DNA from 2 places in the Exiguobacterium sp. BMC-KP genome. Region 2 is predicted to be linked to the other one. Evidence: riboswitches for the same ligand, from Rfam matches in the RefSeq annotation. Region 2 holds a riboswitch; the other holds the start of a gene.
What was found. Region 2 has a riboswitch for FMN ahead of ADM98_RS14545 (ECF transporter S component). Riboswitches for the same ligand answer to the same signal wherever they lie in the genome.
Positions count from the first base shown of each region.

Region 1: another riboswitch for FMN. It lies ahead of ribD (bifunctional diaminohydroxyphosphoribosylaminopyrimidine deaminase/5-amino-6-(5-phosphoribosylamino)uracil reductase RibD); the one in region 2 lies ahead of ADM98_RS14545 (ECF transporter S component).

Region 1 is NZ_LGIW01000015.1:2,092,583-2,099,358, forward strand. Features, by position in the region: gene ribH (6,7-dimethyl-8-ribityllumazine synthase) at 156-614, opposite strand; gene ADM98_RS16435 (bifunctional 3,4-dihydroxy-2-butanone-4-phosphate synthase/GTP cyclohydrolase II) at 611-1,801, opposite strand; gene ribE (riboflavin synthase) at 1,801-2,427, opposite strand; gene ribD (bifunctional diaminohydroxyphosphoribosylaminopyrimidine deaminase/5-amino-6-(5-phosphoribosylamino)uracil reductase RibD) at 2,412-3,452, opposite strand; FMN riboswitch at 3,611-3,755, opposite strand; gene ADM98_RS16450 (M20 family metallopeptidase) at 3,939-5,144, opposite strand; gene ADM98_RS16455 (MetQ/NlpA family ABC transporter substrate-binding protein) at 5,167-5,985, opposite strand; gene ADM98_RS16460 (methionine ABC transporter permease) at 6,005-6,655, opposite strand; gene ADM98_RS16465 (methionine ABC transporter ATP-binding protein) at 6,645-6,776, opposite strand, start outside.
Region 2 is NZ_LGIW01000015.1:1,692,812-1,699,587, reverse strand. Features, by position in the region: gene ADM98_RS14575 (DUF86 domain-containing protein) at 1-169, shown strand, start outside; gene ADM98_RS14570 (TIGR01457 family HAD-type hydrolase) at 176-940, shown strand; gene ADM98_RS14565 (NifU family protein) at 983-1,210, opposite strand; gene ADM98_RS14560 (DUF1462 family protein) at 1,320-1,616, shown strand; gene ADM98_RS14555 (NAD(P)/FAD-dependent oxidoreductase) at 1,656-2,708, opposite strand; gene ADM98_RS14550 (YuzB family protein) at 2,801-3,034, shown strand; gene ADM98_RS14545 (ECF transporter S component) at 3,107-3,673, opposite strand; FMN riboswitch at 3,828-3,969, opposite strand; gene ADM98_RS14540 (HesB/IscA family protein) at 4,081-4,431, shown strand; gene ADM98_RS14535 (NAD-dependent epimerase/dehydratase family protein) at 4,550-5,416, shown strand; gene ADM98_RS14530 (GNAT family N-acetyltransferase) at 5,413-5,916, shown strand; gene ADM98_RS14525 (GNAT family N-acetyltransferase) at 5,913-6,398, shown strand; gene ADM98_RS14520 (NAD(P)/FAD-dependent oxidoreductase) at 6,550-6,776, opposite strand, start outside.

The DNA.
Region 1 (6,776 bases), 400 kb from region 2:
TCAAAGTTTCTTTATTACACCATTACCGTTCTCCTTGAAAACGAATCCTCAAATTTCAAATCTACTATCCTTTTTTTGAAATTTGATTCATTATCCGCACGTTTTCCGCAAAAAAACAGGATGACGGAATATACCGTCACCCTGTCTCTGTTCCATTAGATCGTCCGTAAAAGATTTGCCATCTCGATTGCTGAAACTGCTGCTTCGTAACCTTTATTCCCAGCTTTCGTACCGGCACGTTCAACCGCTTGCTCGATCGAATCTGTTGTCAGAACACCGAAGATGATGGGAACGCCGGTGTCGCGTGACGCACTCGCGACACCTTTTGCGACTTCATTACAGACATAGTCATAATGCGACGTCGCCCCACGGATGACGGCACCAAGCGTGATGACAGCATCATATTTACCGCTTTTCGCTAACTTTTCTGCAACGAGTGGAATTTCGAATGCTCCAGGAACCCATGCTGTATCGACAGCATCTGCTGCAACACCGTGACGACGGAACGCGTCGTTTGCTCCTCCGACGAGTTTTGATGTAATCAATTCGTTAAAACGTGCAGCGACGATCGCGACGCGTAGTCCTTCTCCTGTTAAGAAACCTTCGTAAATCATGATGTGTGTCCTCCTTGGATGTCGAGCCAGTGCCCGAGTTTTGTTTGTTTTGTTTTCAGATAACGCTGATTTTCCGGCTCGACCGGTACTTGATGTGGGACGCGTTCGATGATTTCGATGCCTTCTTGTTCGAGCACCCGTTGTTTATCCGGATTATTTGTCATTAAACGGATCTTCGTCACGCCAAGATCACGTAACATGTTCGCTGCGACCGTATAGTCACGCATGTCCGTCGGATAACCAAGCGCATGGTTCGCTTCGACCGTATCGAGTCCTTGTTCCTGCAACTCGTAGGCTTTTAACTTCGCCATCAGACCGATGCCGCGGCCTTCCTGACGTAGATACAAGACAGCTCCGCCTTCTCGCTCGATCCGCTCGAGTGCCGCATCGAGTTGTGGACCACAATCGCAACGCTTCGAACCGAAGACATCCCCTGTCAGGCATTCTGAGTGCAGACGGACGAGCATTCCGTCGTGCGCTTCACCCGACAAGACGGCGACATGTTCCTTCTTGTCTTGTGTCGTATAGCCGATCATCCGAAACGCTCCGAACGTCGTCGGAAGTAACACTTCCGCTTCCCGTGTCAACGGGCGCTCAAGATAAGCGACGAGTGCCTCGATCGTGATTAGTTTTAAATCATGTTCTTCCTTATAAAGAAGTAAATCGTCAACGCGCGCCATCGTGCCGTCTTCCTTGATGATTTCACAAATGACGGCGATTTCGTCACTACCCGCGAGACGGGCAAGATCAATGCCTGCTTCTGTATGTCCGCGACGTTCTCGGACGCCACCCTCTTTTGCAATCAACGGAAAGATGTGTCCTGGTCGTTTGAAACGCTCCGGTCCATCCGTTAACATCCGTTGAATCGTCAGCGAACGTTCATCGGCACTGATGCCGGTCTTTGCTTCTTCATGATCGATACTGAGCGTGAATGCCGTACCGTGCGGATCGGTGTTGTTCGCCGTCATCGGTGCGAGTTCAAGTCGCTGGGCAATCCGCGGACTGACCGGTACACAGACGAGCCCTTTTCCGTATGTGATCATGAAGTTGATGTTTTCTGGTGTCGCATGTTCTGCGAGCATGACGAGATCCCCTTCATTCTCACGGTCCTCGTCATCACAGACGATGATCGGTCGTCCTTTTTTTAAATCTTCTATCGCTTCTTCAATCAAGTCGAATCCATTCATTACATGTCGCCTCCTAAGAATGCTGCCCAGTCCGTCTGCTTCTCGTGTTGCGTGAAATGATAAAGATGTTTCGCCATCATGTCACACTCGATATTGACGACTGCGCCGCTTGCCAATCGATCGAACGTCGTTACTTGACGGGAGTGCGGAATCAGTGAAATCGAGATCGTTTCCGGCGTGACACGTTGTAAGGTCAGGCTCGTGCCGTTGATCGCAATCGATCCTTTCGGAATACAATACTTTTGCCACGACCCGACATCAAACGTATAGACCATCGCTTCCCCGTCCGGTCGTCGACTGATCAGTCGCGCCGTCCCGTCGATGTGTCCACTGACGAAATGTCCACCAAAACGACCGTCTGCTGGCATTGCTCGTTCAAGTTGTATCGGGCTCCCGACACGATATGTGCCAAGTGCCGTTGAACGAATCGTGTCATGGACGGCATCTGCCGTGAAGCCAGTCGGACTCATGGACGTGACGGTCAAACAGATGCCGTCGACGGCGATGCTATCACCAATCTTCGTTCCTTCGAGCACCCGGTGTGCTTCAATTTCAAGCGCTAAACCGTTCGGTCGCGGAATCTTTCGTTTTAACGTCCCGACTTCTTCAATCAATCCGGTGAACATGGCGTCTCCTCCTTTCGGATATACGTCAGATGAAGATCCGGTCCAACCGTTTCGATCTGATCGATTTGAAAACGATCTTCGATATCGTGTTGACCGGTCCACGCCTCCCCTTCAAAAATCGATGGTGCCTGGTAAACTTCGATTCGGTCGACAAGATCTGCTTCAAAGAACGCTGCTTGGATCGTTGGTCCACCTTCAATCAAAATGCTCCGGATATCTTGTTCGTATAACCGCTTTAAAATCGCTTCCGGCGTCTCATACTCACCGACTAGAACGGTCACTTGATCGTGACTAATGCGCGGTACACTCGTTAGCCAATAGGTTGGATTTTTACCATCCTGGAAGACTTGTGCCGTCTCCGGAACCCGACCACGACGGTCAACGATCACTCGAATCGGTTCGATTCCCATTTCGGTACGTAATGTCAGTGCCGGATCATCGACGAGCACTGTCTCACTTCCAACGAGAATCGCATCATGGCGACCACGCATGGCGCGACCATGTGTCCGCGCCTGTTCTGATGTGATCCAGCGCTGTTCACCCGTCGCAGCGATCCCGTTCATCGTCTGAGCGATTTTGACGGTCACGGTCGGACGTTTTCGTTCGATCGTTTTCCAGAACGTGTCGTACAGTGCTTCCGCTTCGCGTCGTAATAATCCGACCTCAACTTCGACACCAGCATCCTGGAGCCGCTTAATTCCTGAACCAGCGACGATCGCATGTTTGTCTTCCGTAGCGACGAAGACACGTTTGATTCCTGCTTGCAGAATCGCTTCCGTACATGGCGGTGTCTTGCCATGGTGATTACATGGCTCGAGCGTCACATAAAGATCAGCGCCACGAGCAGCTTCTCCTGCCATCCGTAGGGCTTCGACTTCCGCATGTGGACCACCGGCAAATCGGTGTGCACCAAAACCGAGAATACGCCCTTGTTTGACGATGACACAGCCGACACTTGGATTCGGACTTGTTTGTCCGTTTAACATCTGTGCTAATTGCATGGCATAACTCATCATCTGTGACATCGCGTTCACTCCTTTCAAATGAAAAAAGACGCCCCTTGAAAAGGGGCGTCTGTATAGAAGGGTTCACGAAATACACGGTTCGCTTTCTGCTTTTTTGCATGCAGAAAGAGACCATCTCCTGAAAACATTTTTTCAGAAAACAGCTTGAATCGCGTCGTTTCGTTCTTCTCCCATCCGGACTTTACCGTCGGCCTTGGAATCTCACCAAGTCAGCCATGATGCGTACATCACAGGTCGCGGGCTCATCGATCAATCGATCGCATCACCGCCGGTTGGGATTTTCACCCTACCCCGAAGAACTGGATTATTGAGTTATACAATTTTAGCCTAGCATATCTTTTTCAAGAAAACAAAGCGGAAATGCTTCTGTCTTGTCACTTTTTTGATTTCGTTCCACTTCTGTCACCCATCGCCAATTCCTGATCGACTACATCCCAAAAACGACTGGAGCACTTGATATCAGTACGTCCAGTCGTTATTTTTTACTTACAAATAGCCGTTCTTCCGGTCATGGAATTCTTGGGCAATCGCCCCGCGCGTCCGTTCATCGGCAAGGACACGAAGTGCTGTTCGAGCAAGGATTTTCGCTCCTGCAATCAATGCCTCATCCCCTGCTTCTGAACGAGCCGCTTCTTTGAACGCTTCCGTATGGGCAACGAGATCGTCTGGTCCAATCTTGATGTACGGATGGATCGTTGGGATGACTTGACTGATGTTGCCAGCGTCCGTCGATCCGAGACCTGGTCGTTCGTCGAGGTGCACGACTTGGCCAAGCGCTTCTGCTTCTTCTTGGAAGAGACGATCAAACGTCCGGTTGAAGACGAGGTTGTCGACTTCATTTTGGAACGCGATGACGTCAAGCGTCGCCCCAGTCGCAAGTGCCGCACCTTGTGCGACCGCTTTGACTTTCTCCGTGACGGCATTGAGTCGTTCCCGTGTCGTCGCCCGGATGAAGAAACGTGCTTTTGCATATTCTGGAATGATATTCGGTGCATCGCCGCCATGGGTGATGATCCCGTGGATCCGGACATCGTCCGGCAATTGTTGCCGCAGAGCATTGATCCCATTAAAAAGCTGGATGACCGCATCGAGTGCGTTGATCCCTTCTTCCGGTGACGCCGCTGCGTGCGCCGGACGACCGGTAAAAGCAAAATCGAGTGGATCGACCGCAAGGGAAGAACCGGTGATCCGCGTTTGTCCCGACGGATGAACCATCAAGGCTGCATCGATCCCTTCAAGCAACTGATGTTTGACGAAACTGCCTTTCGCACTGCCGTTTGGTCCCCCTTCTTCAGCCGGAGTCCCGAGGACGACGACACCCCCACCGACTTCATCGAGTACTTTACTGAGCGCAATCGCTGCTGCGACACTCGTCGTTCCGATGATGTTGTGCCCACATGCATGACCGATGCCTGGCAACGCATCATATTCGGCTAGAAAAGCAATCGTCGCACCTGGTCGGTCACTCGACTTTTTCGCAAAGAACGCTGTCTCGTGCCCAGCGACGCCAAGTTCTACCGTAAAGCCTTCAGCCGTCAGGCGTTCTGCATGTAGTCGCGAAGCAAAGAATTCTTCGTTACCGATTTCCGGTGTCGCATGAATCCGGTGACTCGTCTCAAGATAGGATTCCCGTTTTTGTTCGATGTCCTGTTCAATCGTCTCTACCCATGTCGTGCGTACTGGTGTCGTCATACTGTCCACTCTCCTTTTGAATTTATTCGCCGATGTCACTTAGTGGAACGAACGTCGGGATTGAGCTGCCTTTATACTCTTTTTTAATGAAAGCCGCGACATCTTTTTGTTGGTAAAGCGACGCGATCTTTTTCAGTTCTTTTTTGTTCTTGTCTTCCGTCCGTGTTGCAATGATATTGATGTATGGTTTGGCTGTTTCGTTCTCATGGACAATCGAGTCCTTGATCGGATTGAGTCCTGCGTCAACAGCAATACCGTTATTAATGATCGACGCAGCGACGTCCGGTAAGACGCGCGGTGTTTGCCCCGCAACGATTGGGACGATTTTCAGTTTCTTCGGATTTTCGACGATCTTATCGACTGAACCATTGCCGTCAAAGTCGTCCGGCAACTTGATTAGACCTGCTTCTTGCAGTAATAAGAGGGCGCGTCCCATGTTTGTTGCTTCGTTCGGAACAGCGATTTTGCCACCGACTGGAATGTCTTTGACGTCCTTGTATTTATCTGAGTAAATGCCCATCGGTGCAATGACAGTCGTTGCGATCGGTGACAGCTTCAACTTATGTTCCTTCTTGAATGCGTTGAAGTAAGAAATCGTCTGGAAAGCATTGGCGTCGATCTCGCCCTCAGCCAGTGCCATGTTTGGCTGGACATAATCAGAGAACTTGACGAGCTCGATTTTGATGCCCTCCTTCTCTGCTTTTTTCGCGACGTAGTCCCAAACTTGAGTATCCGAACCGCTGACCCCGAGTTTGATCGTCTTTTCGTCTTCTCCCGATGCTGAGCACCCGGCAAATAAAATCGTCGTTAGTGTTGCTCCAATCGCTACTGCTTTTTTCATGGCTGAATCGCTCCCTTGATTAATGTCTTCTAATTTTTCGTGCGACGATGTTACCTGTCGTCTGTAAGCCTTGAACTAAGATGACGAGAATCCCGACCGTGATGATCATGACTTTCGTGTCGAATCGTTGATAACCATACGTGATTGCTAAATCGCCCAGTCCACCGCCACCGATCGCGCCTGCCATCGCTGACGCCCCGATCAACCCAACCGTCGCGATCGTTAAGTTAAGAACGAGTGAACCGAGTGCTTCCGGTAAAAGGAAGCGGAAAATCGTTTGGAATGGCGTCGCGCCCATTGCTTCTGCTGCCTCAAGGACACCTTTATCGACTTCAAGCAAGGAACTTTCGATCAGCCGTGCCATGTACGGTGCGGCGTAAAAGACGAGTGGGACGATGGCGGCTTCGGTTCCGATCGACGTCTGAACGATCAACCGTGTCAATGGGATGATCGCGACGAGTAAGATGATGAACGGAATCGAGCGGAAGATATTAACGATGCTATTGAAGAACGTGAATAGCGGGACGTTCTCAAGTAATGCGCCTTTTCGTGTGACGACGAGCAAGATGCCAAGCGGTAAGCCGATCAAGGTCGAGAATAAGAGTGAGACGGATACCATCGTCATCGTTTGCAAAAATGCTGTCCAGATATCACTGTAATTAACTAGCATCAGCTAGCACCTCCTCGACCGTCACTTGTGCTTGATCAATGTACTGTAAGGCTCGTTTCACTTCAGTCGCTTCACCAATTAATTCAACGAGCAAAGTGCCGAACGGCGTCTCCTGCAACTC
Region 2 (6,776 bases):
TGCGTTACGTACGTTGATCGTCCGGTCATTCACAGAGTCAAGTATGGCGGAGATTCGGGCGGTACTAGAGACAGAGGAAGCAGAACTACGTCGTTTCCCGGAAGCGATTCGTCGGTATATCGAGACAGAACTCGGACCGGTGTCTGCATTTTTACCAAACGAGGAGTGAGTCAGAATGAAGGCAAAAGGCTATTTATTTGATTTAGATGGAACGATGTATAATGGAACGGAACCGGTGAAAGAAGCGGTCGATTTCGTCAATCGTCTGCAAGCAGAAGGGATTCCGTATTTGTTCGTGACGAACAATGCGTCAATGACGGCAGAAGCCGTGGCGGAGAAGTTACGCGGGATGGGTGTTCATTCTGATGCGAAGCACGTCTTGACGAGCGCGATGGCGACAGGTCGCTATATCGCTGATTTGTCACCGAAAGCGCGCGTCTATGCGATCGGAGAAACAGGACTAATCGATGCGCTTGAACGAGAAGGGTTAGATGTCGTCGCAACCGAAGCAGCAGATTACGTCGTTATTGGACTCGATCGTCAAATCACGTATGAAAAACTCGCTGTTGGTGCTCTGGCGATTCGTGCCGGTGCGCGATTCATCTCGACGAATGGTGATATCGCGATTCCGACAGAGCGTGGTTTCTTACCAGGGAACGGTGCCTTGACAGCGGTCCTACGCGTGACGACGGAGAAGGAACCGTTCTTCATCGGTAAACCGGAACCGGTCATGGTTGATATCGCAACGGAGATGATTGGTCTGTCAAAAGAAGACGTCATCATGGTCGGCGATAACTACCATACGGACATTCTCTTCGGAATCAATGGAGGCATCCGGACGATGCACGTTAATTCTGGCGTCCATACACCAGTCTTCATTCAAGGGCAGGATCGTCAACCGACATATATGGTCGATACGTTAGCTGAATGGATTCTGTGAATCAAAAAATCCCGAACGAGAATTCGTTCGGGATTTCATGTATTAGAAGACTTGTTCGACTTCAACGACGCCAGCGACTTCTTCAAGAAGGGCACGTTCGATACCGGCCTTCAATGTGATTGTTGAACTTGGGCAGCTACCACAAGCTCCCATCAAACGGAGTTTTACGATTCCGTCTTCTACATCTACGAGTTCAACGTCTCCTCCATCACGAAGAAGGAACGGACGCAATTTTTCAAGAACTTCATTCACTTGATCAAACATTTCCATGCGTAAACACATCCTTTCGTATAGTTTCATTGTAACAGGGTTGAAAAATGTTCTCAATCTGGAAAACTTGTATACTAAAGAGGAGTGAATTGAAAAGGGGGACTTCAAGATGGAAATCACGGTTTACGGAACAGCAGTCACTTGTCCGAGTTGTGTCGGGGCACCCAGCTCGGAAGAGACGTTCAGCTGGTTACAAGCCGTACTCGGGCGGAAATATGAGCAAGCGATGACGTTACGTTATATCGATTTCGAGACAGCAGCAGCGGATCAATGGACGGAAGCGCTGAAAGAAGATGTCTATTTTTACCCGTTGATTGTTCTAGATGACGAGATGATTGACGAGGGGTACGTTAAATTAAAGACGATCACGGCGGCGATTGATGCGAAGTTAAGTCAGGCGGGGTGAACGAAAAAAGAGGTATCCCGAGTCGGATACCTCTTTTACTCATTTAATCTTTTTATGTTTCCATAAGACACCGGACTTCAAGAGACGTGGGACTTTTCCTGTCAGCGCCTGTTTACCCATGACGATTCCGAACCCGTCTGATTTTCCGAGTGATCCGAGCATTCCGCGCAGTTTGATTTCTGGCAACTTCGGTAATTTTTTACCTTGCCACTTGGCTTGCAAGACATCAACGACTTGTTCTGCCTGATGTTCTGCGAGTTGACCACTTGGTGCATACGGTAGACTTGCGCAATCACCGATGACGAATAGATTATCGTATTCCGGTACATGATGGTGGTCTGTTAATTTGATTCGACCACCACTGTCCGCAGCAAAACCGAGATCGCGAACGACTTTGACCGGTTGTGTACCCGCCGTCCAAATCGTTAAGTCGGATGGGTACGTATCGTCGCCGTTACGCACGTCGTCTGCCGTGACGAGCGTGACGTTCGAATTGTTGATGACTTCAACGTCATGCTCCTCGAACCATTCTTGAACGTAAGAAGAGACTTTGTCCGATAAGAACGACAAGACGGATGGTCCGCGGTCGAACAACCGGATCGTTAAATCTTTCCGGCTCTCGTGCAGTTCACTGGCAAGTTCGACACCGGATAGACCAGCGCCGACGATTGAGACGACAGACCCTGGTGAGAGTCCGCAAATGGCTTGCTGTGTCTTTCGTGATTCTTCAAGTGTCTGGATGCTATATGTAAATTCTTGAGCACCCGGAATGTTATGGTATTTATCCTCGCAACCGAGAGCGATGATCAAGTCATCATAAAATAATTCTGATCCGTCCTGCAGATGGACCGTGTTCGTCTCGGGTGAGATTTTGATGACATGTCCATATTTATAGGTAAGATGTTTCCCCTCCGGAAATTCAATCCGGACATCCCGATCTGATAATGTACCTGCTGCGAGTGCATAATATTCCGTTTTGAGTGCGTGGTACGGTAGACGGTCAACGAGCGTGACGGCAACTTCCTCGTCCTTGAATCGCTCACAAATCCGCATTCCACCATATCCTCCGCCAAGTACGACCAATTGCTTCATAACGTAAAATCCCCCTTAGTTCCCCTAAATCAGTCTGACCTTGTATAATACGACATGAGGCAGGTCGTTTCCTGCTTGAAGGAGGAAAAAAAGTGAATCCGATTATTGAATTTTGTATTAGTAACTTAGCGGCTGGTACACAGGTCGTCATGGAACAACTCGAACGTGACCCGAATGTTGACGTCGTCGAATACGGTTGTCTCGGCTATTGTGGTATTTGTTCGCTCGATCATTTTTGTCTCGTTGATGGTGAGACCGTCGTAGGCGAAACACCGGAAGAGTTGCTCGAGAAGATTTACCTGAAAATCGAAGAGAATGAGCTGTGAGCATAGCTAAAAAATCCCCTCGTTCGTTTGAACGAGGGGATTCGTGTCCGTCAGCGGGCGCAGCTTTTCGGATTAAGCAGATTGTTGACGGCGCATCATCCATGGTCGTAGTTTCAAGAACAATGGAATGAAGAGTGCCGAGATAAACAGTGCCTTGATGACGTTAAACGGTAAGATACCGGCTGTGATCGCTGTCCATTTGACAGCTGGATCCGCCATATAGTCCATACCTAGGAACCATGCATACGCTGGAAGGATCAAGATATAGTTGAGGATCGCAAGACCAAGTGCCATCGTGATCGTACCAGCGACGAGACCTGTTGCGAGACCTTGTGTTGATTTCTTTTTGTGGTAGAACCAGCTGACAGGTAGTACGAATGCAACGCCTGCAGCGAAGTTAGCGAATTCTCCGACCGGAACACCACTTCCGCGGAAGATATAGTACAACACGTTCTTCAATGCTTCGACGATGACACCTGCGACCGGTGAGAACATGATCGCTGCGACGAGAGCAGGAACATCACTGAAGTCGATCTTCAGATAGTTCGGTAAGAACGGTAGTGGAAAATTGATAAGCATAAGAACAAACGAGATTGAACCTAACATTGACAGAGTGACCATTTTTTGTGTGCGTTTCATACGAGTATTGTCTCCTTTTGCTCGTTCCTCTCGATGAAGTATTGGCATGACTGCGACCATAAAGAAACCCCCATTGATGAAATCAACAGGGGAGAAGTCCGCATTAAATAAACCTAATCGATTATTGCAAAATCGATCAAATTCAAACTCATGCCGCCATCTTCTCCCATCCAGACTATACTGTCGGCTCCTGAATTACACAGAATCAGCAAATAGCGCCCTATTCGCTCGCGGGCTTCAACTCATATGAGTTGTTTACCGCCGGTCGGGAATTTCACCCTGCCCTGAAGATGGAACGATTATTTTATTGTACATACCATTTATACAACGAATTCAAGATGGTTTCAAGCAACTAGGTTTCGATTCGCTCAAAAGTTGCGTATACTAAAGAAAAGGAAGGTGATGACATGATCCATTTAACGGAGGCAGCAGCGTTACAAGTCCAGGACATGATGGCGCAGGCACCAGCAGATGAACGAAATCTTCGGATGCTCGTCCAAGGTGGTGGATGTAGTGGTCTGTCGTACGGAATGGGATTCGATCAACAAAAAGAAACGGATCTCGTTTTCGAACAGCACGGCGTGACCGTCATCGTGGACGAAAAAGATTATCCGGTCGTCAAAGGACTGGAAGTCGATTATAAACAGTCAATGCTTGGCGGTGGATTCACGATCACGAATCCGAATGCCATCGCAACATGTGGTTGCGGAACTTCATTCCGTACGGCAACGAATGCCGGTACACCGGGTGGTTGTTGATTGATACAATCGTGGACATCGTCCACGATTTTTTTATTGTCTACATACAGGAGACCTGTTCCGTTGACTCGAAATATTACAGAGAGTGAATGCTACTACGAATAGGGAGGGCTTCAGGATGAGAAAAGTATTGATCTTCGGGGGAACACGTTATTTCGGACGGCGCTTAGCGATTCGCTTAGCCGATTCGGGAGATGATGTGACGATCGTCACACGCGGCGAGCATACTCCACCAGTCGCGAAGGGCTTGACATTCTTTAAAGGAGACCGGACATCAAGCAGTACGATGAAGGACTTGAGTCAACAGCACTGGGATGTCATTTATGACAACATCTGCTTCACGCCGTATCAAGCCAAGCTCGCAATCGACGAATTTGAAGGAAAAGTCGGACGGTATGTATTGACGTCAACGATGTCTGTTTATGAAGACGGTGGAGCGAATATTACGGAACGCGCCTACAATCCGTTTCCCGGAAAATATGATCTTGAGAAGGAACATGGTTATGGGGAAGGAAAGCGCCAAGCGGAGAGTTATTTCTTCCAACGCGCGACATTCCCTGTGGTTGCTGTTCGTTTCCCGGTTGTCCTCGGACCAGATGATTATACGGAACGACTTGTCTTCCATATCAAACGGGCGCTTGACGGTCGTCCGATCGTTGCCGAAAACACGTATGCGAAGATGGGCTATATCTCAAGTTATGAAGCAGCAGCCTTTCTTGAGTGGTGTGGTCGTTCAGAGATGACAGGTCCGATCAACGCTGCGAGTGACGGGGTCTTATCAATTGAAGACCTGATGGATAAGATTGACCGTGTCGCAGGAACGACAAGCCAACTCGTTAGCAAAGGGGAGGACGAGTCGCCCCTAGCGCCAGAACGCGATTTCTATATGGACACGACAGCTGCGAAACAAGCAGGCTATCTGTTCCAACATATTGATGACTGGCTCGATCGTTTGATTGAAGAGGAGGTGCGTAATCACCAATGATGCAGTTGATGAAGCCAACCCTCGCATGGGAAACAGAGTACCGTGCCTTTTTGGAAGACTGGCGAAAGTCAGGTGAAACAATCGTACCGGAAGCAGTCGGGGATACGTATGAGCCGCTTGCTACCTATTTCGCGGAGCTTAAAGAAATGGAAACGACAGTCAGACCGGGTCTTGTCACGCATTCGACGTATTGGATGGTCGACGGGGAACGGATTGTCGGAGCGTTGAACTTTCGGCATGATTTGACGGAGAACTTGAAGTTGTACGGCGGACATATCGGATATGGCATCCGACCATCCGAGCGTCAGAAGGGGTATGCGACGACAGGTCTTCAACTTGCGCTTGAAGAAGCGAGTAAACGAGGACTGGATCAAGTGCTATTGACGTGTGGTGTTGATAATCTCGCATCACGTCGTGTCATCTTAGCGAACGACGGACAGGAAATCGAACCGACTGTTCGCAATGGACGCGAGACACGTCGCTTCGTCATTGCGTTATGAAGATTCGTGAAGCACGTCTTGAAGAGGCGTCGGCCATTGCTCGCGTTCATATCAACGCTTGGCGGGAGACGTATCAAGGAATCATCCCTGATTCTTATTTAGCACAGTTATCTTACGAGAAACGGACGAAACAATGGGAGCAGACGTTAGTCGACCAACGTGTCTATATCGCTATGTCAGAAGAGGAAGTCGTTGGCTTTGCGCAAGGTGGACCGAGTCGAAGTGATGCGCGTGAAGGGGAGTTGTACGCGATTTATGTATTACGGAGATCTCAAGGACTGGGACTTGGAAAAGCGTTGTTTCAACGTATTGCTTCTGACTTAGTAGAGTATGGAACTATGCAGGTCGCTGTTTTGCAGGATAATCCAGCATGTCGATTTTACGAGCGATTCGGTGGTCAGGTCATTGAGGAATCGATGATTGAGCGCGGTGGAGTGGAGATCGTGCAACGGGTTTACCGGATTCCAGTTCAAATGGATTGAAAGATCGTACGTATGAATCGTGCTTTTTCTTCCTGTAGGAGTCGAAGATATGGGGGCACGCCCTAGCGTAATTCTATGAAAATAAGAGGTCGGGCTCCGGTATGTATTCCGGAATCCGACCTCTTATCACTTATAGTCAATTACATGTATCTTAAGAATGATTCGTTACTTTTTCGAACAAGCTAGTTGAGTGTTGCGGGTGACGAGCAGATGGGTCGACGAGAAGTTTCGCCTGATTGACAGCAATCGGAGCTTCACCGAAGCCAGTTGCAATCAGTTTGACGCGTCCTTCGTAAGTCGCGATATCACCACAAGCGAAGACGCCGGGAATCGCTGTCTCCATCTTCGAGTTGACGCGAATCGAGTTCCGTTCGAATT